2 regions of the Marinobacter salsuginis genome follow, and region 2 is predicted to be linked to the other one. Evidence: predicted binding sites of a transcription regulator. Region 2 holds the regulator's gene; the other holds the start of a gene.
What was found. Region 2 encodes FliA, which starts transcription of late flagellar genes. Its sites were predicted from a motif close to CTAAAGTTTNNNNNNNNNNNGCCGNTAA; they were not measured.
Positions count from the first base shown of each region.

Region 1: the regulator FliA is predicted to act here: its motif matches at 5,615-5,642, upstream of GJU83_RS00145 (methyl-accepting chemotaxis protein).

Region 1 covers NZ_BGZH01000001.1:26,748-42,814, reverse strand. Annotated here, with positions in the region: gene senB (selenoneine biosynthesis selenosugar synthase SenB) at 1-462, shown strand, start outside; gene selD (slr1591 family oxidoreductase) at 459-2,735, opposite strand; gene GJU83_RS00160 (helix-hairpin-helix domain-containing protein) at 2,735-3,403, opposite strand; gene GJU83_RS00155 (hypothetical protein) at 3,445-3,843, opposite strand; gene GJU83_RS00150 (bifunctional GNAT family N-acetyltransferase/carbon-nitrogen hydrolase family protein) at 4,016-5,536, opposite strand; gene GJU83_RS00145 (methyl-accepting chemotaxis protein) at 5,685-7,571, shown strand; gene GJU83_RS00140 (transporter substrate-binding domain-containing protein) at 7,581-8,495, opposite strand; gene GJU83_RS00135 (PaaI family thioesterase) at 8,722-9,276, shown strand; gene recQ (DNA helicase RecQ) at 9,280-11,148, opposite strand; gene GJU83_RS00125 (1-acyl-sn-glycerol-3-phosphate acyltransferase) at 11,366-12,562, shown strand; gene GJU83_RS00120 (alpha/beta hydrolase) at 12,596-13,255, shown strand; gene glgP (alpha-glucan family phosphorylase) at 13,275-15,830, opposite strand; gene glgA (glycogen synthase GlgA) at 15,863-16,067, opposite strand, start outside.
Region 2 covers NZ_BGZH01000001.1:566,244-582,310, forward strand. Annotated here, with positions in the region: gene GJU83_RS02575 (ATPase, T2SS/T4P/T4SS family) at 1-1,791, opposite strand, end outside; gene GJU83_RS02580 (DUF2802 domain-containing protein) at 1,818-2,210, opposite strand; gene GJU83_RS02585 (chemotaxis protein CheW) at 2,278-2,766, opposite strand; gene GJU83_RS02590 (chemotaxis protein CheW) at 2,901-3,710, opposite strand; gene GJU83_RS02595 (ParA family protein) at 3,703-4,500, opposite strand; gene motD (flagellar motor protein MotD) at 4,698-5,480, opposite strand; gene GJU83_RS02605 (flagellar motor protein) at 5,499-6,239, opposite strand; gene GJU83_RS02610 (protein-glutamate methylesterase/protein-glutamine glutaminase) at 6,239-7,390, opposite strand; gene GJU83_RS02615 (chemotaxis protein CheA) at 7,456-9,588, opposite strand; gene GJU83_RS02620 (protein phosphatase CheZ) at 9,605-10,390, opposite strand; gene cheY (chemotaxis response regulator CheY) at 10,411-10,794, opposite strand; gene GJU83_RS02630 (RNA polymerase sigma factor FliA) at 10,957-11,700, opposite strand; gene GJU83_RS02635 (MinD/ParA family protein) at 11,732-12,544, opposite strand; gene flhF (flagellar biosynthesis GTPase FlhF) at 12,612-13,922, opposite strand; gene flhA (flagellar biosynthesis protein FlhA) at 13,983-16,067, opposite strand, start outside.

The sequences.
Region 1 (16,067 bases), 540 kb from region 2:
CGGATCGAGGTTGTCTGCGCCGGCAAGGCTCACAACGACGAGTGGCAACGCAAAGCAGAGCGGGAAATGGCCGAGAACCCTCGCTTCCGTTGGCTCGGAGAGTTGGATCAGGCCGACACCCGGCAGTTGATGGTAAACAGCCAGGTGATGGTGATCAGCTCCATCATGGAAGGCGGGGCAAACGTGGTATCCGAGGCCTGTCGGGCTGGCTTACCGGTTTTGGCATCCGATATTCCGGGCAACGTCGGTTTGTTGGGGCCGGACTATGGTGGATATTTCCCGGTTGGCAACGAGGAGGCACTGGCCGAGCTGCTGAATCGAGCCGAGACCGATCCCGGGTTTCTGGCCACTTTGGCGCAACAGGTTGGAAAGCTGGCAGAGCGTTTTCTTCCAGAAAAGGAGCAGGCATCCCTGGAGCAGGCGCTACAACTGGCGATGCAGCGCTGCTCAGAGAGGTGTTAATCCCGCAGGGAAATGGGCTCGATGGGCCCCGATTCATCCTGAGCGGTGATGCGGCCGATGACTGCAGTATGTGGGTAGCCCAGGGCCTTTAGCTCCCGCACACATTCCTCGGCTTTGTCTGCCGCAACACTTGCCAGTAGCCCTCCCGCGGTTTGCGGATCAAAGATCAGCGGATACCTTGCGTGGTTAACCCACTTTCCCTGATCCCGGATCCCCCGGCGCAAGCGGATATTGGCCGGTTGCAGGGAGCTGAGGATCCCGGCGGCTGCGGTCTCCTCGGCGCCCGGAAGAATCGGTATGGCAGACAGGTCCAGCTCGGCATCGACGCCCGAAGGTTTGGTCATTTCAACCAGATGCCCAAGCAGGCCGAACCCGGTCACGTCCGTGCACGCTTTGGAGCCAAACTTACGGAGACAGTCTGCCGCGGCCTTGTTGGATTGCACCATGGAGGCGAGGGCAGAGTCGATCCACCGGCCTTTCGCAGCCAGCTTTGCGTGAGCAGCGAACAGGGTACCCGTGCCGATGGGCTTGGTGAGGATCAGAGCGTCTCCGGCTTTCAGGCCACCTTTGCTCATGACCTCTTCCGGGTCGATCAGGCCGTTAACCGCAAAGCCCAGGGCCAGTTCCTTGCCTTCACCGGTATGCCCGCCAACAAGGGCACAACCGGCTTCGTTCAGCACTTCCACGGCACCGGACATCATCTGGTAGACCACGTCCTCCACCTTGGATTCAATGCCGTAGGGCACGGTAGCAACAGCGGTAGCACTTTGTGCCTCGGCGCCCATGGCAAACACGTCACCCAGGCTATGATTCGCAGCGACTTTACCGAAGATGTAGGGATCGTCGATAAATGCGCGGAAGAAATCCACCGTGTGAACCACGGCTTTGCCCGGCGGTACCTTCAGGACGGCTGCATCGTCCGGGGCGTGAAGGCCGATGAGGATATCGTCGCGTTCAATGGGCTTGAGTTCCCCCAGGGCCCGCGAAAGCACTGTACTGCCCACCTTGGCACCACAACCCCCGCATCGCATGGCAACGGCTGAGATTGCCTGGGAAGCCTCCTCGGCATTCTGGGCCGCCGCGGTATCCGGCAATTTGGATTCTTCCTCCATGGGAGGGAGATCGTTGAACTTTTTCATGAACCGGCGATCGATCCAGTCCTTCCATCGCCACACCCAGGCGCCGTCGAACTGGGTATCCCCACGGGAAGCAACCGCGTATTTATCGCCGGTGCTGATCAGCGCCAGCCATTTTTTCTGGGGGTAGAAATCCTTTGGATCCTTGCCAGTCGCCAGGCGCTTGAGGTTGTCAGCCAGCGGTGGGCCTTGCCTTACCGCGAACACACCCGCTTTCTCCCGGGGATGGTTCAGTACATTGGCGATGTCGCCGGCAGCGAAAATGCTGTCGTCGTTTTCCACCTGCAAGGTATCCCGCACACGGAGGAACAGTCCGTCATCCAGGGCGAGGCCAGTATCCTTCAACCACTCCGGTCCGCCAGCCCGCGTTACCCAGAGCACTTCGTCGGTTTGCAGGGTTTCACCGGATTCGGTGATCAATAGCCCTTCCTGAACCTTGCTTACCGGGGACCCCAGGTGCACCTTCACACCGCGTTCCGCCAGCGTCCTGCGGAAAACCTCGCGAACCTTCGGATTGTGAGTGGGCAGGATTTCGCTTGCTGCGTCAAACAGGTGGAAATGGAGCTGCCCAGGGTCTTTGCCACGCTGTTTCAATTCGTTCTTGAGCCGGAACTGCATTGCCAGGGTGAGCTCAACACCACCGGCACCCGCTCCGACAACCGCCACCGTCAGGGGGCCTTCGTGGTTCTCGATCCGGGAGAGCAGCGCAAGCCAGCGGTTGTTGAAACCGGTAATCGGCTTCACCGGCACGGCATGATCGGAGGCGCCTTCCACTTCGTTAACCCGCGGCGAGGAACCAATGTTGATGGAAAGAATATCGTAGGGTACGTCCGGGCGCCCCCGACAGATAACCCGCTTGCGTTCCCGGTCGATGCCCATGGCTTCGGCACGATAAAAGCGCGCACCGGCGTATTCTGCCAGGCGGCTCAGATCTATATGGACATCATCGTAGCTGTAGTGGCCGGCCACATAGCCAGGCAACATGCCGGAATAGGGGGTGTGGGTGTCGCGGCAGATGAGGGTCAGGCGCACGCCGGGGACCGGGTTCATGGCGAACCGTTTGAGTACCCCGACGTGGCTGTGCCCGCCGCCAATCAGGACAATGTCCCGTAATACAGGCTGGTCAGGCGTTCGCATTAGCTGATTTTCTTGGCTTCAGCTGTAAATTGGCTGTATCCCTTGACGTTGGAGAAAGCCTTCAGCTTTTCCTGGTCTGCTGCAGAAGGATTTGCGATCTGGTCGATGGAAGTGATTCCAGCGTCCTTCATCTTCTTGGCAGTGGCAGGACCAATGCCTTTGACCAGTGTCAGGTCGCTCTTGTCCACCGGCTTGGCCGCTTTGGCCGCAGGCGCTTTCCTGGCGGCAGGTTTCTTGGCAGCCGGCTTTTTGGCAGCAGGCTTGCTGGCAGCGGCTTTTGCTTTGGCGGCCGGTTTGGCGGCTTTCTTCGGGGCTGCTTTTTTAGCGGCGGAGCCGGCTTCTTTGCTCACTTCGTCGGTGAGTTTCTTCACTTCCTTGCCCGCCTCCTTGGAGGCAACACCCAGACGTTCAAGAATACTGCTCTGAAGTTCGTGAAATTCGTCAAGGCGGCGTTCAAACTCTTCGTGGAAACGCTTCATCTCACGGTCGCGAAGTTCGTCAATTTCCTTGAGCAGTTTGCGTACTGGCTCCTGAACCTGATTCTGCAGACTGTCGAACTGCTTCAGTGCATCGTTCACCAGACCTTCGATCTGGGCGGAGGTCTTTTCGAACTCCTTGTTGACCTTCTTCACGATCTTATCAACGTTCTGTTTGGCTTTCTTCGCCATGGATTGTCTCCTTACGGACAGGTTTCAACGAAAAATCAGAATCAGGCCATTTGCCGGAAACCGGAAATGGAGCCTGGGGAACGACGTGACTTGAGTGACTGCTTTTTGGATACCACTTCCCGAATTCTGCGAAGCTTCTCCGCCAGGGACGAGCCACCGTTGGAGTCGAGTTCCACGAAATCGATGGAGTAGAAGAAATTGCTGCAGTGTTTTCTGCGTTCGGTGACCAGCCCGGACAGACCTTCCGCACGGATCTTGTCAAACGGCATGTCCATCACGAGATCCAGCACCACGGTATCACCGGGGTTGAACACCTTGTCGGTTTTCATCACGCATCCATAGCCGTCCAGTTCGTAGAGGGCTGCCTCGACAAGTTCCTTTCGAAAAAGGCCCTGTCTGATTCGAAATCGGGCGACAAGATCCGGCAATGCTTCGTTCATGAATCAACTTCTCTGGTGATGTCCGTATCCACAGCAACCTGTCTCATGGGGAGACAGGCTGGATATTGATTAAACAATAGACACTGGACTTTGGTTTTGCAACGCCATCAGTGCCATACGCTCCACCGCTAAGGCAGTTTTTTAACAATCTTTTACGGCAGATCAGGCCAGTTTACTTTGTTTTCAGCTCGTACATATCAACGCGGCGATCTTTCAGGTTAGTGACAGACCCCTCGTTGCGAACCAGCTTCAACTTTTCCAGGTCCATATCGGAGAACATGATCATCTCCGTATTGGGCGTGGTTTCGGCCATCACCGCATCGTGGGGGAAGGCGAAATCCGATGGCGAGAATACGGAGGACTGCGCGTACTGGACGTCCAGGTTCTCGACTTTCGGCAAGTTGCCCACGCTGCCGGTGATTACGACATAACACTCGTTTTCGATCGCCCGCGCCTGTGCACACTGGCGAACCCGCAAGTAGCCATTCTTGGTATCGGTCCAGAAGGGCACCATGATGATATCGACTTCCTGGCTGGCAGCAATTCGCCCCAGCTCCGGGAATTCTATGTCGTAGCAGATCATGATAGCGACCCGGCCGGCGTCGGTTTCAAAGACCTCGAACTGGTTACCACCTTCAATAACCCAGTCGCGCCGTTCATGGGGCGTAATGTGAACCTTGCGCTGCTCGTCCACTCGGCCATCCCGGTGGCAGAGATAGGAAACGTTGTACACCCGGTCATTTTCGATCAACGGCATGGAGCCCGTGATGATGTTGATGTTGTAGCTCACCGCCATTTCAGACATTTCTTCCTTGAACTGCTGGGTAAACCCGGCGAGGAAGCGAATGGCGCGGGTCTGGTCCATCTGGTCCGTAAGCCCCATCAGCGGCGCGTTGAAGAATTCCGGGAAGATAGCGAAGTCACTCTTGTAATCAGACAGCGCATCCACGAAGTATTCCACCTGCTTTAGAACTTCTTCAACGGAGGTGAATTCCCGCATCTGCCACTGCACGGCACCAAGCCTCACCTGCGTCTTCTTGACGCTGAGGACCGGAGAAGGCGGGGTGTAAAGGATGTTGCGCCACTCCAACAGGGTGGCGTAGCCCATCGATTTCTCATCCTCCGGCAGGTATTTATGCATCAGCCGGGTGACCTGGAAATCATTGGAAAGCTGGAAGCTCAGGATCGGATCGTAGATTTCCTTGCGATCCACGCGCTGGATGTACTCCTCGGGGGAATACTGCTCGGCATACTTGAAGTAGTTGGGTATGCGGCCGCCAGCCAGGATGCCCCTGAGGTTCATGGAGCGGCAGAGTTCTTTCCGGGCCTCATAGAGACGACGCCCGAGCCGGTAACCCCGGTAATCCGGGTGAATAAAAACATCCAGACCGTAAAGCGAATCGCCATTGGCGTTGTGCCAGATCTTCTCGTTGCGAAGGATCAGGTCATCGTAGGTATGGGGGTTGCTGAATCGGTCGTATTTTACGGAAACCGTCAGCGCAACTGCTACCAGCTGGCCACTTTCCTCAATGCAGATCTGGCCGTCTGGAAACTGTTCCACCAGAGCTTTGATCGTGTCCTTGGGCCAGGCGCCTCCGATGTCGTCGTAAACGCGGTCCATAAGCTTTTGAAGCTGTTCGTAATCTTCAAGCTTCAGGTTCCGGAGGTTGAGGTGCAGTTCTTCATGGGCCATTCAGTTCGGCTCCCGTTCGTTATGGAGTAGGACAAGCTCGGCATTTGCGTCAATACTTAGAAAGTTTAACAGAAGCCGCTAAAGACTTCGCACCGCAGGCCGAAAGACAAATTAACGAATATCAATTTTCATTGCTGAGGATTTGACCGTGCAGCTGACATTCGGGCAAAAGCTCCTGACTGCTTTCGGTATTCTGTTGCTTTTGGTTATGGGGGCTTTCACCCTCTCTGGCGATTTACGGCTGCAGAACACCACGAAAACCTATGTAGACGCGCTGATTGACGACACAGTGCAGCAAAGCACCTCAAGCATTGCCGAATGGCTCAATACCCGGCTGGTGATGACCGAAGCCACTGCCAAAGCGTTGGAAAGCGCCAAGAATGATGAAGAGGCGCGTGTTGTGCTCCAGGCCATTACGACCGGTGGAGGGTTTCGCGATGTGTATGTGGGCCGCACCGACGGCTACATGCTGATGAAATCGCCGGAAGCCAATGCAACCCTGCCGTCTGATTACGACCCCCGCGAACGTCCCTGGTACAAGAAGGCCATGAGCCTTGGAAGCGCCTCATTTACCGAACCGTACCAGGATGCCAGCACCAACGACATGATTATCTCCACGCTTGCGCCTGTGAAGCGCGGTGACTACGAAGGCGTGGCCGGCGCAGATATCGGTCTGGGCGCTATCGCGGAAACCCTTTCTACTGTAACCCTGGCGGATACCGGCTACGCAGCCTTGATCAACGAACGCGGAACCGTTCTGTTCCACCCTCAGCAGGCGCTTGTGGGCAAGAACATCAATGCTTTGATTGGCGGCAGCCCGGACCTCGGCGGAGCTGCCCACGAATATAACAATGAAGAGGGGAACTGGGAGGCCAGCTTCCATCCAATCAGCGATGCCCGCGGCGTGGAGTGGTATCTGGGCACTTTTGTGAATGCAGACAAGATCAACGCGCCGGTTCAGAGTGCCCGCATGACCGGTCTGATCATGGCAGTCATTGGCCTGATCGTTTCACTGGTCATTCTGCATCTGGGCATCAAGGTGCTTATGGCGCCTGTTCGTCGTCTGAACAAAGCCATGGGAGACATCGGTAGCGGCGATGCAGATCTGACCCAGCGCCTTGACGACAGTGCAAAAGACGAATTTGGTGAGCTGGCCAGAAGCTTCAACCGGTTTGTCGAGAATATCCAGAACGTCGTCCGGGACGTACAGCAGGGCAGTGCGGAGCTGGGCCAGAATGTCAGCTCCCTGAGAGACACAGCCAGCACCAGCCGTTCAAGCGTGGAGAGCCAGCAGGTCGAGATCGACATGGTGGCCACCGCCATCAACGAAATGTCGGCGGCCGCAGGCGAAATCGCACAGAACGCCCAACAGACAGCCGACGCCGCCAATACTGCCGACGGCGACAGCCGGGCATCGCTTGAGACCGTCGCCGCCTCCCGGGATGCGGTGCAGAAGCTCTCGAGGGAGGTCAACGCGGCGGCTGAAGTCATCGACACACTCGGCAAGGATGTCGCTTCAATCACGACTGTCCTGGAAGTGATTCAGGGCATTGCCGAACAAACCAACCTGCTTGCGCTGAATGCTGCTATTGAAGCCGCACGGGCCGGCGAGGCAGGGCGGGGCTTTGCGGTGGTGGCCGACGAGGTGCGCAACCTTGCCCAACGCACCCAATCCAGCACCGAGGAAATCAACAATATGATCGAGCGTCTGCAGAAAGGCGCTAACGATGCGGTTGATGTAATGAAAGCGTCAACTGCGGTTTCCAGTGTCAGCATGGAAAAAGCCCAGGATGCCATGGAGGCCCTGAACCGGATTGCCGAAGCCATTACCTCGATCAGCCAGATGACGTCGCAGATTGCCACGGCCTCCGAAGAGCAGACGTCGGTGACCGAAGAGCTAAACTCGTCGATTACGAGAATCGCGGATCAGGGGCAGGAAGCGGCCGCCGCAGCCACGGAAAATGACGTTTACAGCGGGCAGATAGAGAGCATTGGCAAGGCCCTGAACCAGAACGTCTCCCGGTTCCGGGTATAGCAGGAAAACCTAGCGGCTGAGGATCTCGAGGCGCCGGCGCAGATTCTCAAGGGTGCTGCGCCCTATGTATCGGGATTCCTCACTCAGGTACGGGTTCTCGAGGGCAATTACCCGGCGTTGGCTCAGGTTGAGCTCCTTGACAGCACGGGAGTAGTAGCGCTTCAGGAACTCGCTGAAACTCCCATCATGGATGGCGCGCTCAATGCCGAGCTGCAGGCGATGAGCGGTCTCCTGGTCGTCTGGGCCAACGAACAGATAGGACGGCATGGGGTAGGCGATCAGGAGATTGGGCTCAATCACCAGATTGGGATCCTGCTCCATTTCCAGATCGTACAGGACCTCACTCACGCCGCGGGCGAAACAATCAAAGCGTTCGTTACGGAGCATCCCGAACAGTATTTCGTATCGCGAGTGCGTCACCACCGGAATACCATTTGCCTCCAGCACCGGCGTGTCTGGCCAGTGTGAGCCCTGACCGATCCAGATCTGGCTGGCTCGAAAGTCATCCAGATTCTTTATGTCGGCGAACTTGGGCAGAGATTGCGGCAACACCACGCAGACGCGAAAGCCCAGAAGGCCACCATCAACCGGGAAAGGAATCGCGGTCAGAAACTCTTCCCGCTCGGCCGAGGTGGCTACATTGGCGATATCAACCAGGCGAGACTGGCCATCTGCCAGTTCGCGGAGCACGCGCCCCTGACTCAGTTCTTCACTGCGAATAACCCGGGAGTCGCCATATTCCGGCGTTTTCTCTAATGCAAGCTCGACAAGCGCACGAATAGCCGGGCTGTCATAATTCCTGTACCAGAGAACATAGTCACGACTGGCTGCCCCCGTAATGCCGGACGTTGAGGTTGAGGCTGCGATGGGGGCCACTTCAAGGCACAGACCGAGCAGAGCGAGGAAGATGGCCAGTTTGGGCAACCGGAACAAGTTCCTGAAGGCGGGCAGAGAACATTCCAAATCAGAAATCCTTTCTTAATACTGGAAAAACCGGCAAAAAAGCAGCCGTAATTCAGGCAGCCACCCTCACTTTAGAACATAAATTCAAAAATAAATCAGACGATGTCCAAAAAAATTGTAAAAGATTCTTGCGGCTGCCAGAGACCATTGTAATCATCGGCTTCGACCAAGAATTCGGAGCGAGTGAATGGCAATTATCGACAACCTTATCGGCGCCACTGGCCAGTGGGTCGCCAGCACAGACCCAAAGGCCACCTTGGCCAGTCCGCTGGCCTGGCTAAAGAAAACCGGCGGTTATGCGGCGGTAAACAAGATCATAGGCCTGTCCATACCCTTTGCGCCGCGGAACAACTTCAGTGTGGAAGAAGTGCGGCCGGGCTATGTGCGGGCGAGAATCCGGCTCAAAGGCAACAAGAACCACTTTGGAAGCTTGTATGCCGGCGCCTATTTTCTGGTGGCGGAAATCCCGGGTGGCGTCCTGACGCTGTTTGACCTGGGCCCTGCGTACACCCCGATCCTCAAGGAAATGACCCTGCAATTCCTGCAACCGGCAAATAGCGATGTCACAGTGGAGTTCACGCTTCCGCCGGAAACCGTGGCAGGCATCCTTGCAGACGCCGACGAAACCGGCCGGGCCAAGTTCACCCTGGAGGGGACACTGAAAGACGAGGAGGGCAACCATGTGGCTACCTCCATTGCTCATTACCGGGTACGTAAGAAAGGCTTTAAAGCAGAGGCCTGAAGATCAGGCCGGATCAAGGCCGGCAATGGCTTCCAGAAAGATCTCGCCGTATTTTTCAAGCTTGGCGGCACCCACACCGCTGACTTCGGCCAGCTCTTCAAGGGTGCGGGGCTTGCGTTCAAGCATTCCGAACAGGGTCGTGTCATGGAAGATAACGTAAGGAGGCACGCCCTGTTTGTCAGCCAACTCCTTGCGGCAGGCCCGCAGGGCGTCCCAGCCGGCCTGATCCGTTATCTGGTCTTTAACCGGAGCGCTTGAGCGGCCACCGGAGGCCCGGCCTGCTGCCTTCTTGACCACCGGATCCTTACGCAGCTCAATGGTTTGCCGGCCTTTCAGCAGCGGGCGGCATTCTTCTGTAAGTTGAAGTGCGCCGTAACCCTCCGGATCTGCCCGCAAATAGCCGTTGGCGACCAGTTGGCGGAATACAGATTTCCATTCGTTGGCGCTGAGCTCTGTGCCAATGCCGTAGGTGGAAACCTGATGATGACCGGCCTGTAGAATCCGCTCGTTCTCTGAGCCACGGAGTACGTCGATCAGGTAGGTCACACCGAAGCGTTGCCCGGTGCGGAACACACAGGACAGCGCTTTCTGGACGGCCACTGTTCCATCCCAGGTTTCCGGAGGATTCAGGCAGGTGTCGCAATTGCCGCAAGGCTGATCGAGTTCGTCCCCGAAATAGCGCAGCAACACCTGACGACGGCAACTGGTGACCTCGCAGAGACCCAGCATGGCGTCGAGCTTCTGGCGCTCAACCCGTTTGAAATGGTCGTTGCCCTGGGAACTTTCCAGCATTTGCCGCAGTTTGATCACATCCTGCAAGCCATACACCATCCAGGCCGTCGAAGGCTTGCCGTCCCGTCCGGCGCGGCCGGTTTCCTGGTAATAGGCTTCAAGGCTCTTTGGGAGATCCAGATGAGCGACGAAGCGCACGTCGGGTTTATCGATTCCCATGCCGAACGCAATAGTGGCAACAATGATCACGCCATCTTCTCGCAGAAAGCGTTCCTGATGATGGGCGCGTTGCTCCGAGGACAGGCCGGCATGGTAGGGCAGAGCGGTGTAGCCTTTCTGGGCGAGGGTTTTCGCGGTAGCGTCAACCTTGTTGCGGGACAGGCAGTACACAATGCCGCAGTCGCCCTCATGCTCGGCTTTAATAAAATCCAATAACTGTTTGTTTGCGTTTGTTTTTGGTGCAATTCGGTATTGAATGTTCGGGCGATCGAAGCCACTGACGAAGTGTCTTGCCCCGGTCAGCGACAAACGTTCCGCGATCTCCTTGCGTGTCCGCTCGTCGGCTGTTGCGGTCAGCGCAATGCGGGGCACGCCGGGAAACTGCTCACTCAGCATGCTCAGCTGCAGGTAATCGGACCGGAAGTCGTGGCCCCATTGGGACACACAGTGGGCTTCATCTATGGCGAACAACGAGATCGAGGCATCATGAAGCAGTTCAATCGTGCGAGGTTGAATCAGCCTCTCCGGCGCGCAGTACAGCAGGTCCAGCTCACCGGTCATCAGCGCGTACTCGGTGGCTCGGGCCTGCTCGAAATCCATGGTTGAGTTGAGGAACGCAGCTCTTACCCCGAGCTCCTTGAGCGCTGCCACCTGATCCTGCATCAGGGCGATTAGCGGGGATATCACAATCGCCGTGCCAGAGCGAACCAGTGCCGGCACCTGGTAACACAGGGATTTACCCCCGCCCGTTGGCATAAGCACCAGGGCGTCGCGGCCTTCCGACACTTCCCGGATGATGTCACCCTGCAGCGGCCGGAACGATTCGTAGCCGAAGACTTCGTGCAGCACCTGTTCCGGATCCCTTCCCGAGGTGGTGGGCCGCTCGGTGGAAAGCTGTTCGAAGTCCTGATCAAGATACATAGGGTAACCGGTTCGTCGACGTGGAGCCGCTTTATTGAGACGGGTGGAAAGCCGGGGTCGGCACGGTGGGCAATGATACCAGATTAACCCTGAGGGTTGGCCAGCAAACCCGTGTGCCAGATGGAGGCAAAGCAGTGTAAGAAACGCTACAATACCGCGTTTTTGAACCACCGTTTCACGCCATACTGTGACAGACACTGATAATAACAGGGCTTCCATGCAGGAATTTGATGCCATCCGTCCGTATTCGGACGAAGAAACCGGCGCTGCTATTAACCGCCTGGTCAACGACCGGGAATTTCTGGATATGGTCGGTCGCTTCAAGTCTCCGACACTGGCACGCTGGGCACCGGCCATGTTGCGTGTGTTTACCCGCCGATGGCTCACCAGCCATTTTGGTCGCTATACGCGTGTTGATGATCTCCAGGCTGGGCTTTCCGGCTACGTTGGTGAACTGGTCGACAGCACCACCACACGAGTGACAACCAGCGGCCTGGATAAACTCGATAAACACGGCGCCTATCTGTTCATTTCAAACCACCGGGACATCGTGTTTGACCCCATGGTGGTGAACTACCTGCTGTTTCAAAACGGCTTCCACACCACCCGAATTGCCATAGGCGACAATCTGCTGGCAAACCGTGTGTTCGCCGAAATGATGCGGCTGAACAAGAGCTTTGTGGTACGTCGTAGCATGACCAGCCCGCGGGAGATGCGCGATGCCTACATCACACTCTCCGGCTTCATCAACCACAGCATTGATACCAACCACAGTATCTGGATTGCCCAACGGGAAGGCAGGGCGAAGGACGGCCTTGATTTCACCGATCCGGCCATCATCAAGATGTTCTACATGAGCCGTAAGAAGAGCGGGTTGGATTTTGGCGAGGCCATGAGCCGGCTGCACATCGTGCCGGTTTCCATCGCCTATGAGTACGACCCATGCGATGCCGACAAGGCTCAGGAACTGGAAACCCGCGCCAGAACCGGCAAATACATCAAGCGTGAGGGCGAGGACACCGAGCAGATCATGAAAGGTTTGACCGGATTCAAGGGGCACGTGCATGTGCACTTCGGCGCGCCCATTCATGATTCACCTGATAACCCCAAGGATCTGGCCCAGCGTATAGACCGCGAGATGCATGCGAACTACCACCTGCATGCCTCGAACCTGGTGGCCTACCAGCAACGCGGCCTTCATCCCCAGGCTCACGACACGCCTGATACCGTCAGCGATGCGGTGGTCACCGCCGAAACCTGGTCACCGGCGGAGATGGAAGCGGCCGAGGCGGAGATGGAGCGGCGCCTGGAAGCCTGCGATCCGGCCATCCGGCCCTATCTACTGGATATGTATGCCAATCCGGTAGTTACCGCGCTTGAGGCCAATTCCGAAAAATCCGGCCATTCCGAGTAATTCGGCACCCAATTTTCAGAAAAGAGGTATATCGTGCAGGATCTTCAGTACATCGAGATTGAAACCGGAGAAAACCCGACCGCGGCCGTGATCTGGCTTCATGGCCTGGGTGCCAGTGGCCACGACTTCGAGCCGGTCGTGCCTGAACTGGGCCTTCCGGAAGATGCCGCGGTGCGGTTCATCTTTCCCCATGCGCCGAACCTGCCTGTGACGATTAACGGTGGGATGTCCATGCCGGCCTGGTACGACATCAAGGCAATGGATATTGACCGGGTAGTGGATACCGAACAACTGCGGGCCTCTGCCGATGCCGTCGCCAGACTGGTGGAGCACGAAAAGGAGAAAGGTGTTCCGGCAGACCGGATCATCATTGCCGGCTTCTCCCAGGGTGGGGCGGTTGCCTACGAACTGGGGCTCAGCTACCCGGAACGTCTGGGCGGCATTTTGGCGCTCTCCACCTACTTTGCCACCGCCAAGACGGTTCAGTGTTCAGAGGCAAATGCCGATGTGCCGATCAGTGTGTATCACGGAACATTCGATCCGATGGTGCCGGAGTCTCTGGGCGTTCGCAGTGTCGAAACCCTCAAAGAAATGGGCTACGACCCGTCGTACCAGACATTTCCCATGGAACACAGCGTGTGCCTGGAGGAAATACAGGATATTGGCCGGTTCATTCGCCGACACCTGCTATGAGGCTCAGCCATGCTCCGGGTCAGACCCAGAGCATGGCGCCCATTTCCAGCGGGTGGGTCAGCGACTCATGGTATGGATACATCCTCAGCCTCAGGGTCTGCAAGCCAGGGTAGGGTGGCTGCACATGGGTGGCAAATAGGGTTCGGCCGTCCTCTTCACCCTCTTTTTCCAGAAGGAAGCTGTTTGGCCCGGGGCTGCCATCGGTGCCGGTGCACTCGGGGCTGACCAGGCACTCCACCCGGACATCCTCCGCGGTCAGGCCGTTAAGCGCCGCCTCAACCCGCAGTTCCACGGCGCCATCGTGGGGGCATGAGGATTTCACGCAGCCCACTACCCGCAGTTCAACCCCGTTCCAAGCCTGTCGCACCCTTGCTTTCCAGTTTGCGAGTTCAATCGCTACCCGGCCGCCGTCGGCCATCAGGAGCGCGCCCTGACTGGAGGCGGGGTGGTAATAGTTATTGACGTAGTCCATCACCATCCTCTGGGCATTGAACCTGGGGGTTATGGATTTCATCGACGCTTTGGAGCGCTTGACCCAGCCCTTCGAAAAGCCCTGGGATGCCCGATCGTAATACAGGGGCACCACCTCCAACTCGATCAGATCGATCAGGTCTCTGGCTTCCTCCTCGTTCCGGAACTCCGGGTCCAGTTCGGTATCTCGTGGCGGAATGCCCCACCCATTCTTGCCGTTGTAGCCTTCCCCCCACCAGCCATCGAGTACGCTGAGGTTGAGGGCGCCGTTCAGGGCGGCTTTTTCACCGGATGTGCCACTCGCTTCCTTCGGGTATTCCGGGGTGTTCAGCCAGACATCCACACCACTAAGAAGCCGGCGAGCCATGGCCTGATCATAATCTTCCAGCAGAATAAGGTGCCCCATCAGGGAGGGATGCATGGACAGATCGTGGATAACCTTGATCAGTTGCTGGCCAGGCTTGTCTTTCGGGTGAGCTTTGCCGGCAAAGACCAGCACCACCGGCCTGTCCGGATTGGTGAGAATCCGCTCAAGCCGTTCCAGATCTGAAAAAATCAGCGTCGCGCGTTTGTAAGTGGCGAAGCGTCTGGCAAAACCGATAACCAGCGTGTCCTTTTCCGAGGACATAATCTGCCGGGTCATCCGGTCTGTCACGGAGTGGCCGGTGCCATTGCGCTTATGCTGGCGCTTCAGGCGCTGGACAATATACTCGCCCATTTGCTGTTTAAGCGCTTTATGCACGCTCCAGTAGTGATAATCCGGAATCTGGTCGATAAATTCCCAGAAATCCGGATTCCTTAGCTCGCTTTTCCAGGTAGGCGCCTGTATATCGAACAAGCTGGACCATTCCGGCGCGAGGAAGGTGGGTACATGCACGCCATTGGTGATGTAACCGATAGGGTTCTCGGCTGGTGGTACCTGGGGCCAGACATCGCCCTCCATCAGCGACGCGACGCCTCCGTGAATGCGGCTGACGCCGTTGTGGTAACGGGAGCCACGGAGCCCCAGGCTGGTCATGTTGAAGCTGTCGCCGCCATCTTTTGAACCCAGGGCGAACACCTGCTCGAAATCCAGCCCGGACTCCTCCAGGTAGCGGCCAAGGGCATGATGCACCAGAGCCCTGGGGAAAATATCGTGGCCGGCGGGTACAGGCGTATGGGTGGTGAAGAGGGTGGCACCAGCAACCGCTTCCAGGGCCGCTTCAAAACCGAGTTGCGAACTCAACATGGTGCTTCGGCAGCGTTCGAGGATCTGGAACGCGGCATGCCCTTCGTTGATGTGCCAGACCGTCGGCTTCAGATGCAATGCCTCCAGAACCCGGGTTCCGCCGATGCCAAGGAGCATTTCCTGGCTGATGCGGGTGGACTCGTCACCACCATACAACTGGAGTGTGAGGTCCTGATCCTCTGGGTTATTTTCCTCGGTGTTGCTGTCCAGCAGGTACAGCCGGATATGACCAACCCGAGCCTCCCAGACCCTTGCGACCACATCACGGCCAGGGAAGGGAACCGATACCTTCAGAACCTGGCCATCCATTTCCACGGGTGTTATCGGCAGCTCATCGCTTGAATGGGACTGGTAACGTGCAATCTGTTGGCCGTGGGCGTCGATACTCTGGATGAAGTAGCCCTGCTGGTACAGGAGGCCCACAGCCACGAACGGCAGGGCAAGATCACTGGCGGCCTTGCAGTGGTCCCCGGCCAGGATACCAAGGCCGCCGGAATAAATCGGAAAGCTCTCATGGAAACCGAACTCGGCGCAGAAGTAGGCCACCAGAGCCTGCTCCGGATCCAGTTTTTCGGTGACTTCCGGGCCGGGGCCGGCTTCGAGGTAAGCATCGTAACTGCTCAGAACCCGGCGATACTCAGCCAGAAACGCTCGGTCTTCCGATGCTTCGTCCAACCGGTCCTGGGCGACCCGGCGCAGGAACAGCTTGGGATTGTGCTCCACTTTCTGCCACAGCCGCAGGTCGATCCTGGCGAACAGACTACGGACGCCATGGTCCCAGCTGTAGAACAGATCGTTGGCAAGTTCTTCCAGTCGCTCAAGGGGTTCTGGAATCAAGGGATGGGCTTCGAGTCGAAATTCCGTTGCTTTATGCATGTTGGTTGCCTCCAGGCGGGCAAACGCTCGCACTAATCCAGCTGTTGTTGATCACGTTCTTTGAGAATGCCCTGATACAGGTCACCATAGGTGCGAGCGCGCTGCTTCCACGAATAATCGATGGCCATGCCGTTTTCCTGCAATCGCCGCCATTGTTTTCGCTTTTCAAACACCTGCAGTGCCCGGTGTATCGCAGTCAGCAGCGATGCGGCACTGGCACCGGCAAACACGAATCCG
Region 2 (16,067 bases):
CGACAGAACCACGTGCCCGGTCTGGGAAGCCCTGATCGCCTCCAATGCCGTTTCCTGATCGCGGATCTCGCCCACCAGAATGACATCCGGATCTTCCCGGACAAACGCTCTCATGGCGTTGGCGAAACCAAAGCCGATTTCCGAGCGAACCCGGGTCTGCTGGATGTTATCGATGGAATACTCGATGGGGTCCTCCACCGTAATCACTTTACGCCGGCCATCATCGGCAAGAGTCTGCAGCCCGGCATACAGGGTGGTGGACTTGCCGGAGCCGGTCGGCCCCACCACCAGCACCAGCCCCGCCGGGTTGTCGAGCAATCGCTGATAGCGGGCACCGATCATCGGTGACATGCCGAGCTCGGCGATGGTCATGGCCCGGCCTGTCTGCGGCAACAGCCTGATAATCGCGTGCTCGCCATGCAGCGAGGGTTGGGTCTGGATTCGCAGGTCGTAGGCCATATCGCCAAGCTGAAGTCGGGATCGCCCGCCCTGAGGCAGCCGGTGCTCGGCGATGTTCAGTTCCGCCCGCAGCTTGATCACGTTGATCACCCCTTTTATCTCCCGGGGCGACAACTGGTACTGAGGCAGATCATGGAGATCACCATCCACCCGCAGGCGGATCCGAATCCGGTCACCGTACTGTTCGATGTGAATATCGCTGGCTTTTTCGCTCACGGCATCCAACAGGATGGCCTCGTAGACAGACACCAGATAGGGGCTGACGTGCTTGCTTTTAGGATCGTTGCCCAACAACTGATCAGTGCTGCCGTTTGCATGGTCTGACTGTTCCGGGCCCGGCCCATGATCCGCCACGAAATTGCGGCCCTTCGCGGTCAGATCGAGTGCTGACCAGAGACGGCGGAAGTCTGTGGGAGTCACCAGCAGGCAATCAACCACCTGGTTGGGGCTCAGGCGCTCAAGCTGATCGGTGCGGGCATCCGGATCATCGGTCACAACGGTGATCCGGCCATCTTCCTCGGCGATGGGGATCAGTCGCGACAGGTCCAGAAACGTCCGGGAAAACCGGCGGAACAGCGCCGGGTGGAGCTCAGGCAGAATCCCGTCGGCATCGGTGAACGTCATGCCACGCTGGCTGGCAAGAGATCGATAGAGATCCATCTCTTCAAGATTCAGTTTGCGCCGGAGAACTTCAAGCAGGCGGCAATTCTGCTTGGCCGCCTCCGCCTTCGCTTCGGCCAGGATCTTGTCATCCACAAGGCCCTGATCGATGAGAATCTGCTCAACATTGCGATTGAAATCGACCCACCCCAGTGTCCTCACCCGCTCCAGTCCCGCCTCACGGCGCACAAACATGGCGAGGCTCGGAACAGGTCCGGCGCGCCCCTCCAGGCAAACCAGGTGCCCTCCTTGCCGCACCAACCGGGCCAGAACGTGGCGCTCGGTGATAAACGTTGTGCACAAAACGAGATCGCAAAGGGGATCCGGTTCCGGTGCGTCTTCCGCACTGGCCACCAGAACATCCACATTATGCATACCGAGCCGGAAGAATCGCTCCCTGGCGGCCTCGGCGACAACGGCGTTTTTTTCCAGATAGATTACCCGATGGGCCAGGCCTGATAGCACAGCGGCGAGATATCCGGAGCCACCACCCACGTGCATCACCACCTGATCCGGTTCGATCTCTGGCAACAGGGAGAGAATGTGGCTGACGGTTTCTTCGCGGGGGATGGAATGGCCGGTTATCGATGGAACCAGATCAGAACCGGAAACAAAATCATGGCGGGATACAGACCGGAGGGCCTCAAGGGCCCTCGGATAAACTCTCTTCATTCAACAGCGTCCGTAACGGCATGGTATCAGGCCGCCTGACGTTTTCTGAGTGCTGACACCAGCTCGGCCTCGGGACGGGAAATTCCGCACGTGTTCATAAGATCGTCGATATCGGCGCCGAGATCAACCAGTCGAGAGGCCTCATCATAGGAGATTCGCAGCGGATCGTTCTGGCGCATTTCATCGAGTGTGGTTCGCAGCTCGTGCAACTGGCGTTCACAAGTGACGAGCCGCTGACCTACACCCATGCTTCCGCTGGTGGTGGCATGCAGCTCCCGGCCAAGGGTATCGCACCGATCTTTCAGGTTCGCTCTGAGGCTACGTACCTGGCGCCCAAGCACGAGGCCCTGCACGAATACCAGCGACAAGGCGGCAACAGTCAACGCCCAGGGAAGATACGAAGGAATTTCTGCAAACATGACGGATGTCTCCCGTTAATTGCCACGGAAGGCATCCATCTTCAGGCCCGCAACGGGTTGCCCCGGATTACAGTGCCGCGATTTCAGCCCACTCGTGGTCTGACAGCATCTTGTCGAACTCGACCAGAATGATCAGTTCGCCATCCTTGTTGCACACGCCCTGGATAAACTTGGCACTTTCCTCGTTACCCACGTTCGGTGCGGTCTCAATTTCGCTGGCTTTCAGGTACACCACCTCAGCCACGGAATCCACCAGAATGCCCATGACCTGGTTGGCCGATTCCATCACCACAATCCGGGTGGCATCGGTGACTTCAGCATCCGCCAGGCCAAAACGCCGGCGGGTGTCGATGACCGTAACCACGTTACCCCGGAGGTTGATGATGCCGAGCACATAATCCGGAGCTCCCGGAACCGGAGCAATCTCCGTGTATCTCAGCACTTCCTGGATCTGCATGACATTCAGACCGTAGGTCTCATCATCCAGCCGGAAGGTAACGTACTGCAGTACCTGATCGTCCTGGGCCTGATTGGTTTGTCCGCTCGGGGATGCCATTGCGATGTTTCTCCTCTTGGGCTGCCCGGCGGGCAACCTGATCGTCAAAAAAATATCATCAGTGCCCAATACTATAGTTAAGGGCACAAACCGTGCCAGCACGGCTCGGTTTCTTTCAGTAACCGTTGTTTGCGTCAACTAAGATCCAGATGGTGCTCTCTTTCCGCCCGCTCCAGCAAGTCTGCCATGGTGCGCACATCAATCAGTGCGCACATATGGTCAATCACCGTACCGGCTAGCCAGGGCCGTTTGCTGCGGGCGCTGCGCCAGCGCACTTCGTCGGGCCGGAGGGTGAAAGACTGGGCCACATCGTCACAGGCCAGCCCCCACTCACTGTTATCAAGCCGGATCACGAAGCGATAGTTATCACGAGCGCCAGGGGGTACCCGCCCCGCCATGATCCATTCAGCGGAATCCACAACCCGCAGGTTCTGGTCCCGATCCGGGCGAATACCCATGTACCAGCGTGGACTGCCCGGGATCGGCCGGATCTCTTCCTCAATACGATGGATGGCGCCCAGAAGAATCAAAGGCACCGCCAGTTGCAGCCCGGCAACCGTGAATATCAGGCACTCGAAGGGCTGCTCCGACCACTCGGGGCGCGATGGTGGCGCAGCCGGCTCTGGCTCGGGCCGAACCTCCTCTCTCTGCTTTGGCACAGGCACTTCCGGAGCCTGGCGTACCACTGGCCTCGCTGGCTCTGCCGGCTTTTCGGGCGCCGGGCGCCGCGGCTCGGGTCTCGCCGCCGGTTTTTCGACGGTTGGTGCCGGAGCTGGACTCGGTCGGGTTGCTACCCGGGGCTCTTCACGCACCGGTTTCACGGGCGCCGGCGTCTCGGTTTCCTCCCGAAGTGCGGTGTCAGTGGCCGTATGCAGCAGTTCGTCAAGGTAACTGGCAATGGCGGTTTCCGGATCCGCCAGCCTTGTCAATTTATCGTCAGCCATGCTGACGCTCCTTGACCGTGCCCACCCGACTCATGAGGTCGTCCAGCAGGTGACTGTACGCCCGGACACCGTGGGTTTCCGCATCCAGTGCAGAGGGCGTGATACCGCCCTGGCTGGCATCCCGGAACTTGGTGTCCACTGGAATGGCAAATTGCCACAGGGAGTCACGGTAGGTTTTTCGGAGCAGATTAAGGCTCTTCACCGACGCCTGGGTACGGCGGTCAAACAGGGTTGGCACAATGGTGTAGGGCAGCTCGTTTTTCTGGGAACGCATGATCATCTTCAGAGTATGCAGCATGCGCTCCAGGCCCTTGATGGCCAGAAACTCGGTTTGCACGGGAATAATCAGATGCTGCGCCGCCGCAAGGGCGTTGACCATCAGAACCCCGAGCGAGGGGGTATTGTCCAGCAAGACATAGTCGAAATCGTCCCAGAGCTGGGCCAGGGCCCTGGAGATAATCAGCCCCATGCCCTCAACCCCGATCATCCTGCGCTCAAGGGTAGCCAGAGCCGCACTTGCCGGTAGCAGGGACAGCCCCTTGCAGCTGGTTTCGGTAATCAGCTGGGCCGGAAGACCCTCGGGCACCTTACCCTGATGCTGGAACAGATCGAAAACGCTGTGGGCGATGGTATCCGGGTCATACCCGAACCAGCTGGTGAGCGAGCCGTGTGGGTCCAGGTCTACAACGAGAACACGCTTGCCGCGCTCGGCAAGCAGGCCGCCCAGCGCGACAACACTCGTGGTTTTACCGACACCACCTTTTTGATTGGCTACTGCCCAGATTCGCACGCTTCGATTCTCCAGAGAACACGTCGGTGTGGCCGAACTTTAACGATAGCCACAGCCCGGTTATCGGCCACTCCCCGGGCAACTTGAACGAATTGCATCGGGGAGTTCCGGCAAGCTCTTGCCGGCGCCTTTTTGTTAACGGGGATTAATACAGGAACCGTGCCAATGGCTCTATACGCATCTGCCGACGATGCCGTTCAGCGCATAGCGCCGCGGATACTGGCGTCACGGGAAATCAGCAATACCACCCGCCGATTTCTGCGCCGTCCCTCTTCCGTGTCATTCCGGGCAACCGGCTGATACTGGCCATAGCCCACAGCCGCCAGACGCTCCGGCTCGATGCCCTCCATCACCAACATCCGTACCATCGAGGCCGCCCGGGCGGCAGACAATTCCCAGTTGGAGGGATAGCGGGAGGTACTGATCGGCTGGTTATCAGTGAAGCCTTCCACTTTAACCGCGTTGTCCCGGTTATTCAGGACAGAGGCAATCTTCTCGACAACATCGAACGCGTCGTAATGGGGCTCGGCGTCACCGCTGCCAAACAACAAACTGTTGGGAAGATTCAACTCCAGCCACTCGTCACTGGTCTCGAGTGACACGACCCCCTGGTTGATCAGTTCATCGAATTCCATGGACAGCTGGTCGGCCATGGCCCGCAGCGCTTCCGTTCGGGCCTGGGCGTCCATTTCCGGATTACGGGGGGCTTCGGTCACTGCTGGCGGAATGACGTTTTCCGCAGGGGCGTTCAATGATCGTTGGGGCTGATCGCCAATCTCTATGGGCTGAAAGGACCTCTGGGGCGCGTTAAACACACCCGTCAGGGTTTCCGACAGGACTTTGTACTTGCCTTCGTTAACAGATGATACCGAGTACATCACCACGAAAAATGCAAACAGCAGCGTGATGAAATCCGCATAGGAAATCAGCCACCGCTCCTTGTTGTGCAGATCATCCTGGGGTTGCCTACGGCGCCGCATAAGTTGGCCTGCGCATGCTTACTGCAGGAAGCCCCGCAGCCGCAATTCGATGGATTTCGGGTTTTCGCCTTCGGCGATGGCAATGAGACCGTCGATCATCATGTCCTCATATCGGGTCCGTTCCCGCACGATGCCACGCATCTTGTTGGCAACTGGAAAAAACAGCAGGTTGGCCAGGGCCACACCGTAAATAGTGGCGACAAAGGCGGTCGCGATCCCGCTGCCCAGAGACTGTGGATCCTCGAGGTTGGTCATTACCTGGATCAGCCCCATCACCGCGCCGATGATACCGATGGTCGGCGAGTAACCGCCCATGGCCTCGAACACTTTGGCGGATTCCAGATCACGCTGCTCCCGGGACTCGAGATCCACCTCCATGATGCCCCTGATGGTTTCCGTTTCCGCTCCGTCCACCAGCAGTTGCAAACCCTTGCGGGCGAAAGGTTCAGGTTCCCGTTCAGCGAGACCTTCAAGACCCAGCAATCCCTGCTTTCGCGCTTTGACACTCCAGTCGATGACCTTGCCAATGCCATCTTCGAGATTGATAAACGGCGGGACGAACACCCAGCGCACCTGTACAAAGGCCCGTTTCAGCATGGGCCAGGAGGTCTGGAGGATAGTGGCCGCCAGGGTACCCCCAATGACGATGATGGCGGCCGGCCCATTAAACAGGGAGCTTACTGCACCGCCTTCAAGCAGATTGCCGCCAAGTATCGCGGCAAAGGCCAGTATGACCCCCAGCAAACTCAGGATATCCATCAGCAGACACCTTCGACCAGACGCGGACCGATTTCGTCCAGGGACAGCACGTCGTCGGTCAGTCCTGCCTTGGCAACGGCCATGGGCATGCCATAGATAACCGATGACTTTTCATCCTGGGACCAGATGTCCGACCCGCTCTGCTTCATCATCCGGCACCCTTCCTTGCCGTCCGAGCCCATGCCGGTGAGAATGACGCCGAGCGTCTTGCCCGGGAAACTCCGGGCCAGGGAACCGAAGGTTACGTCGACACAGGGCTTGTAGTTGAGCCGCTCGTCGCCGGGCAGGATGCGGATCCTGGCCTGCCCACCCCGGTTCTCAACCATCATCTGCTTGCCACCGGGTGCCAGAAGAGCAAGTCCCGGCCGCAACACATCGCCATCCGCGGCCTGCCGGACTTCAATCCGACAGAGCTTGTTCAGGCGTTCAGCGAAAGCCGGCGTGAAGCTGGCAGGCATGTGCTGTACCAACACGATGGGAGCCGGAAAGGTTGCGGGCAACGCCGTCAGTACCCGTTGCAGGGCAACAGGTCCACCGGTGGAGGTTCCGATGCCAACCACAGCGTAATGCTTTGCCGGGCCTCGGCGGGTAGGACGCCTCGGCGCCTCGGGTTCAGTCGCAGCCGGAGGGCTGTGGGCGCCTGGCCGCTGGCGCGGCGTGACTTCCGCACGAGGACGGGCCGGCGTGGCGGGAGCGCGGGACGTGGGCGCCGACAGTTCGGGGCGGGCCGGCGCTGCAGGGCGGTTGCCCGGGCGGCTGCGGGCCACGTCCAGAATCCGCTCAATCAGGATTTTCTGGAGCTGGCTGTTGTCACGGGCAATTTCTTCAAAGTTCTTGGGCAGGAAATCAACGGCACCCGCCTCGAGGGCATCGAGTGTGACCCGGGCGCCCTCGTAGGTGAGAGAAGAAAACATGAGTACCGGTATGGGATGTTTGCGCATGATTTCGCGCACGGCGGAGATGCCATCCATCACCGGCATTTCATAATCCATGGTGATCACATCGGGACGAAGCTTTTCAGCCAGCTCCACGCCTTCCCGGCCGTTGGTTGCAGCCCCAACCACCTTGATCTGGCCGGAGCTGGTCAGGATTTCCGTCAGCCGTTTGCGAAAAAACCCTGAATCGTCAACGACCAGGACAGAAACTGTCATCCACTTCTCCTACCCAATCCATCGTTCTTCGGCCTTCTATGGCCGCAGTCACCTGAAAGCCCGGCTTAGCCGTAGTGTTGCAACAGGCTTGGCACATCAATGATCAGCGCGATCCGGCCGTCGCCGGTAATGGTGGCGCCGGCCATTCCCGGCGTACCCTGGAGGGCTCGACCGAGGGGCTTGATCACCACCTCTTCCTGCCCCACCAACTGGTCGACCACAAAACCGACCTGTTTGGTCCCCATGGCCACGATGACCACATGGGCGTTTTCCGGCACTTCCTGGGAAGTACCATCACGCACCAGCCATCGTTTGATGTGAAACAGCGGGAACACCTTTTCCCGGACCACAATACACTCTCGTCCGTCGACGATATTGGTCTTGGTCAGGTCCAGGTGGAAAATCTCGACCACATTCACCAGCGGCAGCGCGAACGACTGATCACCCAACATGATCATCAGTGTGGGCATGATGGCCAGGGTCAAAGGAACCTTGATAACAATCCGGGAACCCTTCCCCAGTTGCGATTCAATGCTCAACTGGCCATTGAGTTGCCCTATCTTGGTTTTGACCACATCCATGCCGACGCCACGACCGGAGACGTCCGAGATCTGCTCCTTCGTGGAAAAACCGGCAGCGAAAATCAGGTTAAAGCACTCGGAATCGGTCAGGCGATCCGCGGCATCCTGATCGTAAATCCCCTTCTCAACGGCCTTGCGACGGAGCACTTCCGGATCCATACCGGCGCCATCATCCTCGATGAACAGCAGGATATGATCCCCCTCCTGTTCGGCAGACAGGGTTACCGTACCCTGGCGAGGCTTACCTGCTTTCTCGCGCACTTCCGGGGCTTCGATCCCGTGATCGACCGAGTTTCGAACCAGGTGAACCAGCGGATCAGACAGCGCTTCGACCAGATTCTTGTCCAGGTCGGTGTCTTCACCGTGCATCACCAGGTTGACCTCTTTCTTGAGGTTCCGGGCCAGGTCACGCACAACCCGGGGGAACCGGCCGAACACCTTCTTGATCGGCTGCATACGGGTCTGCATGACGGCAGACTGGAGGTCGGTGGTGACCACATCCAGGTTGGACACGGCTTTGTGCATGTGTTCGTCTTCGCTTTCCGCGCCCAGACGCTGCAAGCGGTTACGCACCAGCACCAGTTCACCCACCATGTTCATGATGTCGTCGAGACGCTTGGTGTCAACACGCACCGTTGTTTCAGCCGCGGGCGCGTGTTCGCGGGCGGGCATCGCAGGGGTGGCAGCGCCTTTGGTCTCCGGCTTCCCGGGCTTCGGTGCCTCTGCTTTTGGCTTGGCTGGCTCTTTCGGCGCTGAGGGCTCTTTCGGCGCTGGCGGCTCTTTCGCTGCTGAAGGCTCCTTCGGACCGGAGGACTCTCCCCCGGCTGTCGGGCTTCCGCCCTTGCCGTGCAGATCGTCCAACAATTTTTCGAATTCGTCGTCGGTGATCAGATCGTCGCTGCCACCGCCTTCTGCCTTTGCCGCCGGCTTTTCTTCTTTGCTGACAGCATCGTCCTCGCCCGCAGGTGCGCCGGCAAACTGCCCTTTTCCATGCAGCTGGTCGAGCAGCGCCTCGAACTCGTCGTCGGTTATCTCGTCGTCGCCGGAACCCTCCCAGTCACCGGAAGACGCTCCGGAGTCTGAAGCCGGTGCCTGGTCTTCGCTCTTTTCGTCCTGCAAGGCATCCAGAAGCTGTTCGAATTCGTCGTCGGTGATGTCGCCACCATCCTCCGCCGGTTCACTCTCTTCGTGTTCTGGCTGAGGGTCGGCGACAGGCGCTCCCTCACCTTCTGGCAGGGCCAGGGCATCGAGGCGGGCAATCAGTTCGTCCGGAGCCGGTGTTGGTTCCTCGTGATTGCGAACCTCTTCAAACATGGCATTAACGTTATCCAGGGCCTCCAGAACCACGTCCATCAGTTCGGAGTCCACCTTACGCTTGTGATTGCGCAGGGTATCGAAAACGTTCTCGGCGGAGTGGCAGCAATTTACCAGCGCTTCAAGCTGAAGGAAGCCCGCGCCGCCTTTAACGGTGTGAAAGCCACGGAAAATGGCGTTGAGCAGATCACTGTCGTCAGGATGTTGCTCAAGATCTACCAACTGCTCTGACAGCTTTTCGAGAATTTCACCGGCTTCTACCAGGAAGTCCTGCAAAATCTCTTCATCAGCATCAAACGCCATGCGTTACCCTCTTTGTTCAGAAACCGAGACTGGACAACAGGTCGTCAACGTCATCCTGTCCCGAAACTACATCTTCACGCTCATCGGCCTTGATCTGGGGCCCGACGCCCTTCTCTGCAGATTCTTCCTTCTCTTCAATCTGGTGCACGGTGCCGGTGAGCTGATCCACATGGCTGGCCATCACCACCAGGCTGAGCATCTGCTCCTCAACCTCTTTTACCAGGGCGGTGACCTTCTGGATAACCTGGCCCGTCAAATCCTGATAATCCTGAGCAAGCAGAATTTCCGAAAGATTGTTGTACATGGTGTCAGCGTCGCTGGCCGTACTGACAAAAAAGCGATCAATCCGGCCGTACAGTTCCCGGAACTCCGCCGGCTGCATCTCCCGACGACGCAGACGTTGCCATTCGTCCCGCAAGGAGGCCGCCTCTTCCCGAAACGCGTTGGCCACCGGCATGGTTTCCTCAACCAGATCCATGGTGCGGTTGGCCGCTTCGCCGGTCATCTGCACAACGTATTCGAGGCGATCGGAGGCGTCTGTCATCTTCGACAGCGCTTCTTGCTGTTCCGCGTTCCGGGGGTCAATCTGGAAGTTCCGGATGGCTTCGTGCAGGCTCCGGGTCAATCGCCCTACCTCGCGGTACAGACTTTGATCCCTGACCTCGCTGAGTTCATTGATCAGGGTCATGGCTTTGGCATAATCACCGGCATCAACACTCTCTGCCAGCTCTGCTGCCTGCCGCTGGAGCTTTTCGGTCACCTCCGGCTCAAGGCCCCGATGGTTCTTTTTGCTATCGCTCATGAGAGCCATCCGACCTCTGGTTACTGGATTCTTTCAAAGATTTTCTCAATCTTTTCCTTGAGCACAGCGGCAGTGAACGGTTTGACAACGTAGCCGTTCACACCCGCCTGAGCCGCGGCAACAATCTGGTCGCGCTTCGCCTCAGCCGTTACCATCAATACCGGCAGGGTTTTCAGATTCTCGTCAGCCCGGACAGCCTTCAGAAGATCGAACCCGGACATGCCCGGCATGTTCCAGTCGGTGACCAGAAAGTCGTATTTGCCGCTCTTCAGCATCGGCAAGGCTGTGTTGCCATCGTCTGCTTCATCGGTGTTGGTGAAGCCCAGATCACGCAGCAGGTTTTTGATGATCCGTCGCATTGTGGAGAAATCATCCACAATGAGGATTTTCATGTTTTTGTCCAATGGGACCTCCAGTTAGTAACACCCGGAATTCGTTTGACCTTCGCGTTCAAAGTCTAGCAGGCCGCTGTTTAAACCGCTTATTGTCAGACCTTTGCTTCCGTTGTAAAGCATCGGTTACCAAAAACTACAGACTGCACCTTCGCAGACACAGACTGAACGCAATCAGCTGTCCGGTTCCTGGCGCCAATCCGACAACCGCCCCCGAAGGCGCAAGGCAGCCTGGCTGTGAATCTGGCTGACCCTGCTCTCGCTGACGCCCAGCACGGCGCCTATTTCCTTGAGGTTCAGCTCTTCCTGGTAATAAAGGCTCAGAACCAGTTTTTCCCGCTCCGGCAGGTCTTCAATGGCCTCAGCCAGGCTCCGCCGGAAGGCATCGGAGGACAACCCCTCCAGAGGGTTATCCTGCGTCTCTGTCTGTTCTATCGGCAGCTCTCCGGATTCATTGAGCTCATCGAGGCTAAAAAGTCGGCCACTGTTGGAATCGGAAAGATAGGAATGATACTCCGCCAGCTCCATACCCAGCTCCTCGGCCACTTCCTGATCCTGGGCTTCCCGGCCAAGCCGGTCTTCCACAGCCTTGATGGCCCGGGAAATGCGACGGGCGTTTCGATGCACGGAGCGGGGAACCCAGTCGCCCTTGCGGATTTCATCGACCATCGCCCCACGAATCCGGATACCGGCGTAGGTCTCGAAGGTGGCTCCTTTGGTGGAACTGTATCGCTGGGCAGCCTCAAGCAGGCCAATCATGCCGGCCTGCATAAGATCTTCAAGCTGAACGGAAGCCGGCAGGCGGGCCATCAAATGGAGGGCGATTTTCTTGACCAGCGGCGCGTGTTGCTCAACAAGCTGAGATGCCTTCTGCGCACCTGACTGGTTATAAATTCCGAGGTTTTTCGCCAATGTCATGTATCCGGTTTCTTGTTTGACTGGATCCGATTCAGACTTCGACGAGCCGCTCCACAAAGAATTCCAGATGTCCACGGGGTGAGGACGGCAACGGCCAGCTGTCTACCTTGTCGGCCAGAGACTTGATGGCCAGGGAGGCTTTCGCTCTGGGATAGGCATCCAGCACTGCCCTCTGTCTCTGGACTGCTTTCTTCACTGCCTCATCGTAGGGGACTATACCGACATATTGTAGTGCCACATCGAGGAAGCGCTCGGTGACCCGAGTCAGTTTTTCGAACAGATGCCGGCCTTCCTGCTCATTCCGCACCTGGTTGGCAAGAATGCGGAAACGATTGGTTCCATAATCCCGGTTCATCAGCTTGATCAGGGCGTAGGCATCGGTGATGGACGTGGGTTCGTCACACACCACCAACAGTAATTCCTGGGACGCCCTGAGAAAGCTGACCACCGATTCGGAGATACCGGCGGCGGTGTCGACGATCAGTACATCGATCTGATCCCCCAGCTCGCTGAACGCATTAATGAGCCCGGCATGCTCCATGGGACTGAGCTGGGTCATCCGCTGGGTACCTGAGGAGGCAGGAACGATCTTTATGCCGCCGGGACCATTTACCAGAACGTCCTTGAGGTCACAGTCGCCTGCCAGAACATCCTGAAGGTTACGGTTGGCGGTGATGCCCAGCAATACGTCGATGTTGGCGAGCCCAAGATCGGCGTCGAGCAGCACCACTCTCCGGCCTTTCTGCGCCAGGGCAATTCCGAGGTTGACCGACACGTTACTCTTGCCGACTCCACCTTTACCGCCGGAAACTGCAATCACCTGTACCGGATGTGCTCTGCTCATACTGTTTTTTGTCTCTTGCCACGTTTCGCCGGTGCGTTTCCGACGCCTGCTGTCAATCTGTCCGGTCTCAGGCGTGCTCTTTCAGGCCCTCTGCGACCGCCTGCTGTTGCTGGAGTGTTTTAAGCCGATCCACGGCCAGCCGCACCAGCGGAACAGCTTCTGCGTGGTGCAGATCTTCAGGAATCTTCTGCCCGTCTGTGTAGTAGGCTACCGGCAGACCGGTTTCCATGACAAAACCGAGGGACTCACCCAATGTGAGGGCCTCATCGATCTTGGTCATCACACAGCCCGCAAGATTTGCCATCTTATAGCAATGCCAGACGGATTTCATGATGCGCGGCTGACTGGTTGCCGAGACGACCAGATGCGTTTTGACATTGTGATGGCTGCGAGCCAGTTCGGCCAGCTGTTCCTGATAACCTTTATCCGAACTTGTCAGCCCGGCAGTATCAATCAGAACCAGGTGACGGTCTGACAGCTCGTCCAGAATATCGTCCAGGCTGTGAGTCTCATCCACCACCCGAACCGGCACATTCAGGATACGACCGAACACGAACAACTGCTCGTGCGCCGCCACCCGGTATCGATCGGTGGTGACCAGAGCCAGGGAGTCGGAGCCATGCTTGAGCACATACCGCGCCGCCAGCTTTCCAATCGTGGTGGTCTTGCCGGAACCGGTAGGACCCACCAGCGCATAGGCGCCCCCCTCATCAAGCCACTCCATGCGAGAGGTCCGGACGCCGGTGCACAGCATTTTCAGGGACTGCTTCCAACCATCTTCCAGTCGCCCTGCCTTATGGCGACGGGAAATTGACCCTGCCAGCTCGCTGCCCAGGCCGAATTCCTGCAGGCGCTCGGCCAGCCTTTGCTGAACAGCCGTGTTTGTCGAAACCACAGAGTCCGGCTGCGGGCGACCACCCTGCATCATATCCCTGAGGGAGCTGATCTCGGCACGCATCTGTGCGAGTTCATCAGAATAGACATCCTTCGGCGCCTGGGGCTCAGCCACACTATCACCGAAATCGCCGCCGACCGTTTCCTGAACAGCAGCAAACGACGGACCTGAGTAGCCGGCTCCCTGGGAGGCACGCTTTTCCCTGACTTCACGGATGCGGTCACGGGATCGGCTCAATTCATCCTCGAGACGACGATGCTGGTCAGCCTGCATTTCTGCCAGGCGGGATCCGTTGGTGGCTTCTTCGGCCTGGTTGCCCAGGCGCTGGCGCGCCATGTTTTCGTCATAGTCCAGCGCCGTCACGATTTCGACACCACCGTCGACCCGACGGTTGGAAAGAATAACGGCATCCGGCCCCATCTGTTCACTGACCTGTTTCAGCGCCTCTGCCATGGTCTGAGCAAAAAACCGTTTTACTTTCATGATGCCTCTTCCTCCACCGGCAACACCGTGCCGGCCCTGTCCGCTCTGTCATCCGCGCCGTTACTGGCCAACGGACGCCACGATCGTAATCTGTTTGTTATCCGGAATTTCCTGGTACGAGAGCACGTGCAGTCGCTCTACCCCATAGCTGGCAAACTTCGCCAGGACCGGCCGCAGTGGCCCGGACACCAGCAGAATGGCCGGTTTGCCAAGCATCTCCTGGCGCTGGACGCTCTCCTGAAGCGATCGCTGGAGCTTCTCCACCATATTCGGCTCCAGAACCAGGCCAATGTCTTCCTGACCGCCGGATTGTTGACTCTGCTGAACAGACTTCAGCAATAACTGTTCCAAGTCCGGATCCAGGGTGATCACCGGTATCTCCGATTCGTTGCCGCAGATGCTCTGGACAATCATCCGGCGCAGGGACTGCCGGGCTACGGTGGTCAGCAGCTTGGGATCCTGACTCTTCGGATGAACATTCACGATGGCCTCGGCAATGGACCGCATATCCCGGATCGGCACTTCCTCCTTCAGCAGGTTCTGCAAGACCTTCAGGAGCAGACTGATGGAAACGGTGGTGGGCACCAGCTCTTCGGCCAGCTTCGGAGAAATCTTCTCAAGCTGATCCAGCCACTTCTGGACCTCTTCGTGGCCCAGCAGTTCGTGGGCGTGTTTCTGCAACACCTGGTTCAGATGGGTGGCAACCACGGTACTGGCATCGACTACGGTATAGCCAAGGGTCTGTGCCTGGTCTTTCTTATCGGGCTCGATCCAGCAGGCATCCAGACCGAACGCCGGATCCTTTCCTTCAATCCCTTCGACCTTTCCAAATACCTGGCCGGGGTCGATGGCCAGCTCCCGGTCCGGGTGAATCTCTGCCTCGGCGATGGTTACGCCCATCAGGGTGATGCGATAGACGTTGGGCATCAGGTCCAGATTGTCGCGAATATGAACCGAAGGCATCAGGAAACCCAGATCCTGGGACAGTTTTTTGCGAACGCCCTTGATGCGACTGAGCAACTGACCGCCCTGGGATTTATCGACCAGCGGAATCAGCCGGTACCCCACTTCCAGACCGACGATATCGACGGTGGACACATCGTCCCAGCCCAGCTCTTTGGTCTCTCCGGGTGCCGGCAGCTGACGACCCTGATCGCCACCCGCGTCTCCGCCCGGCGGCAGATCACGACCCGCCGGTCGCGGTGCCGCGCCGCCAGCGCCCCTGGCCGGGAAGGCGCCCTCCTCCTCGACAGTCTGCCTCTGGTGTTTCCAGATATACCAGGCAGCGCCGCCAGCCAGCGCACCCAGACCCAGGAAGGCCACGTGAGGCATGCCGGGAATCAGGCCGAGGATAATCAGGATTCCAGCGGCAATGGACAGTGCCTTCGGCGCACTGAACATCTGCTGCAGGATCTGGCCGCCCATGTCCTGGCTGGAAGTGACCCGCGTTACCATGATCGCCGCAGACGTGGACAGCAGCAGCGAGGGAATCTGTGCCACCAGGCCGTCACCAATGGTCAATAGCGCATAGCGCTCCATGGCCAGCCCGAAATCCAGGCCATGCTGGAGCATACCGATGGCGATCCCGCCGACGATGTTAATGGCAAGAATGAGCAAGCCGGCAATGGCATCGCCTTTAACGAACTTGGACGCACCGTCCATGGAACCATAGAAATCCGCCTCCTGGGCAATCTCGGCCCGGCGATGCTTGGCTTCGTCCTGATTGATCAGGCCGGCGTTGAGATCCGCATCAATGGCCATCTGTTTGCCGGGCATGGCATCCAGGGTGAAACGGGCACTTACTTCGGAGACCCGGCCGGCGCCCTTTGTGACCACCAGGAAGTTGATGATCATAAGAATCGCGAAGACCACCAGACCCACGGCGTAGTTGCCTCCGATGAGTACCGCACCGAAGGACTCGATCACCTTACCGGCCGCGTCGCCGCCCTCGTGGCCGTTCAACAGAACGATCCGGGTAGACGCCACGTTCAGGGCCAGACGCAGCAGCGTGGCCACCAGCAGTACCGTGGGGAAAGAGGCAAACTCCATGGGCCGCAGGGCGTAGACACAGACCAGCAGAATGACAATCGACAGGGTGATGTTGAACGTGAAGAACACGTCCAGCAAAAACGCCGGCATGGGCAG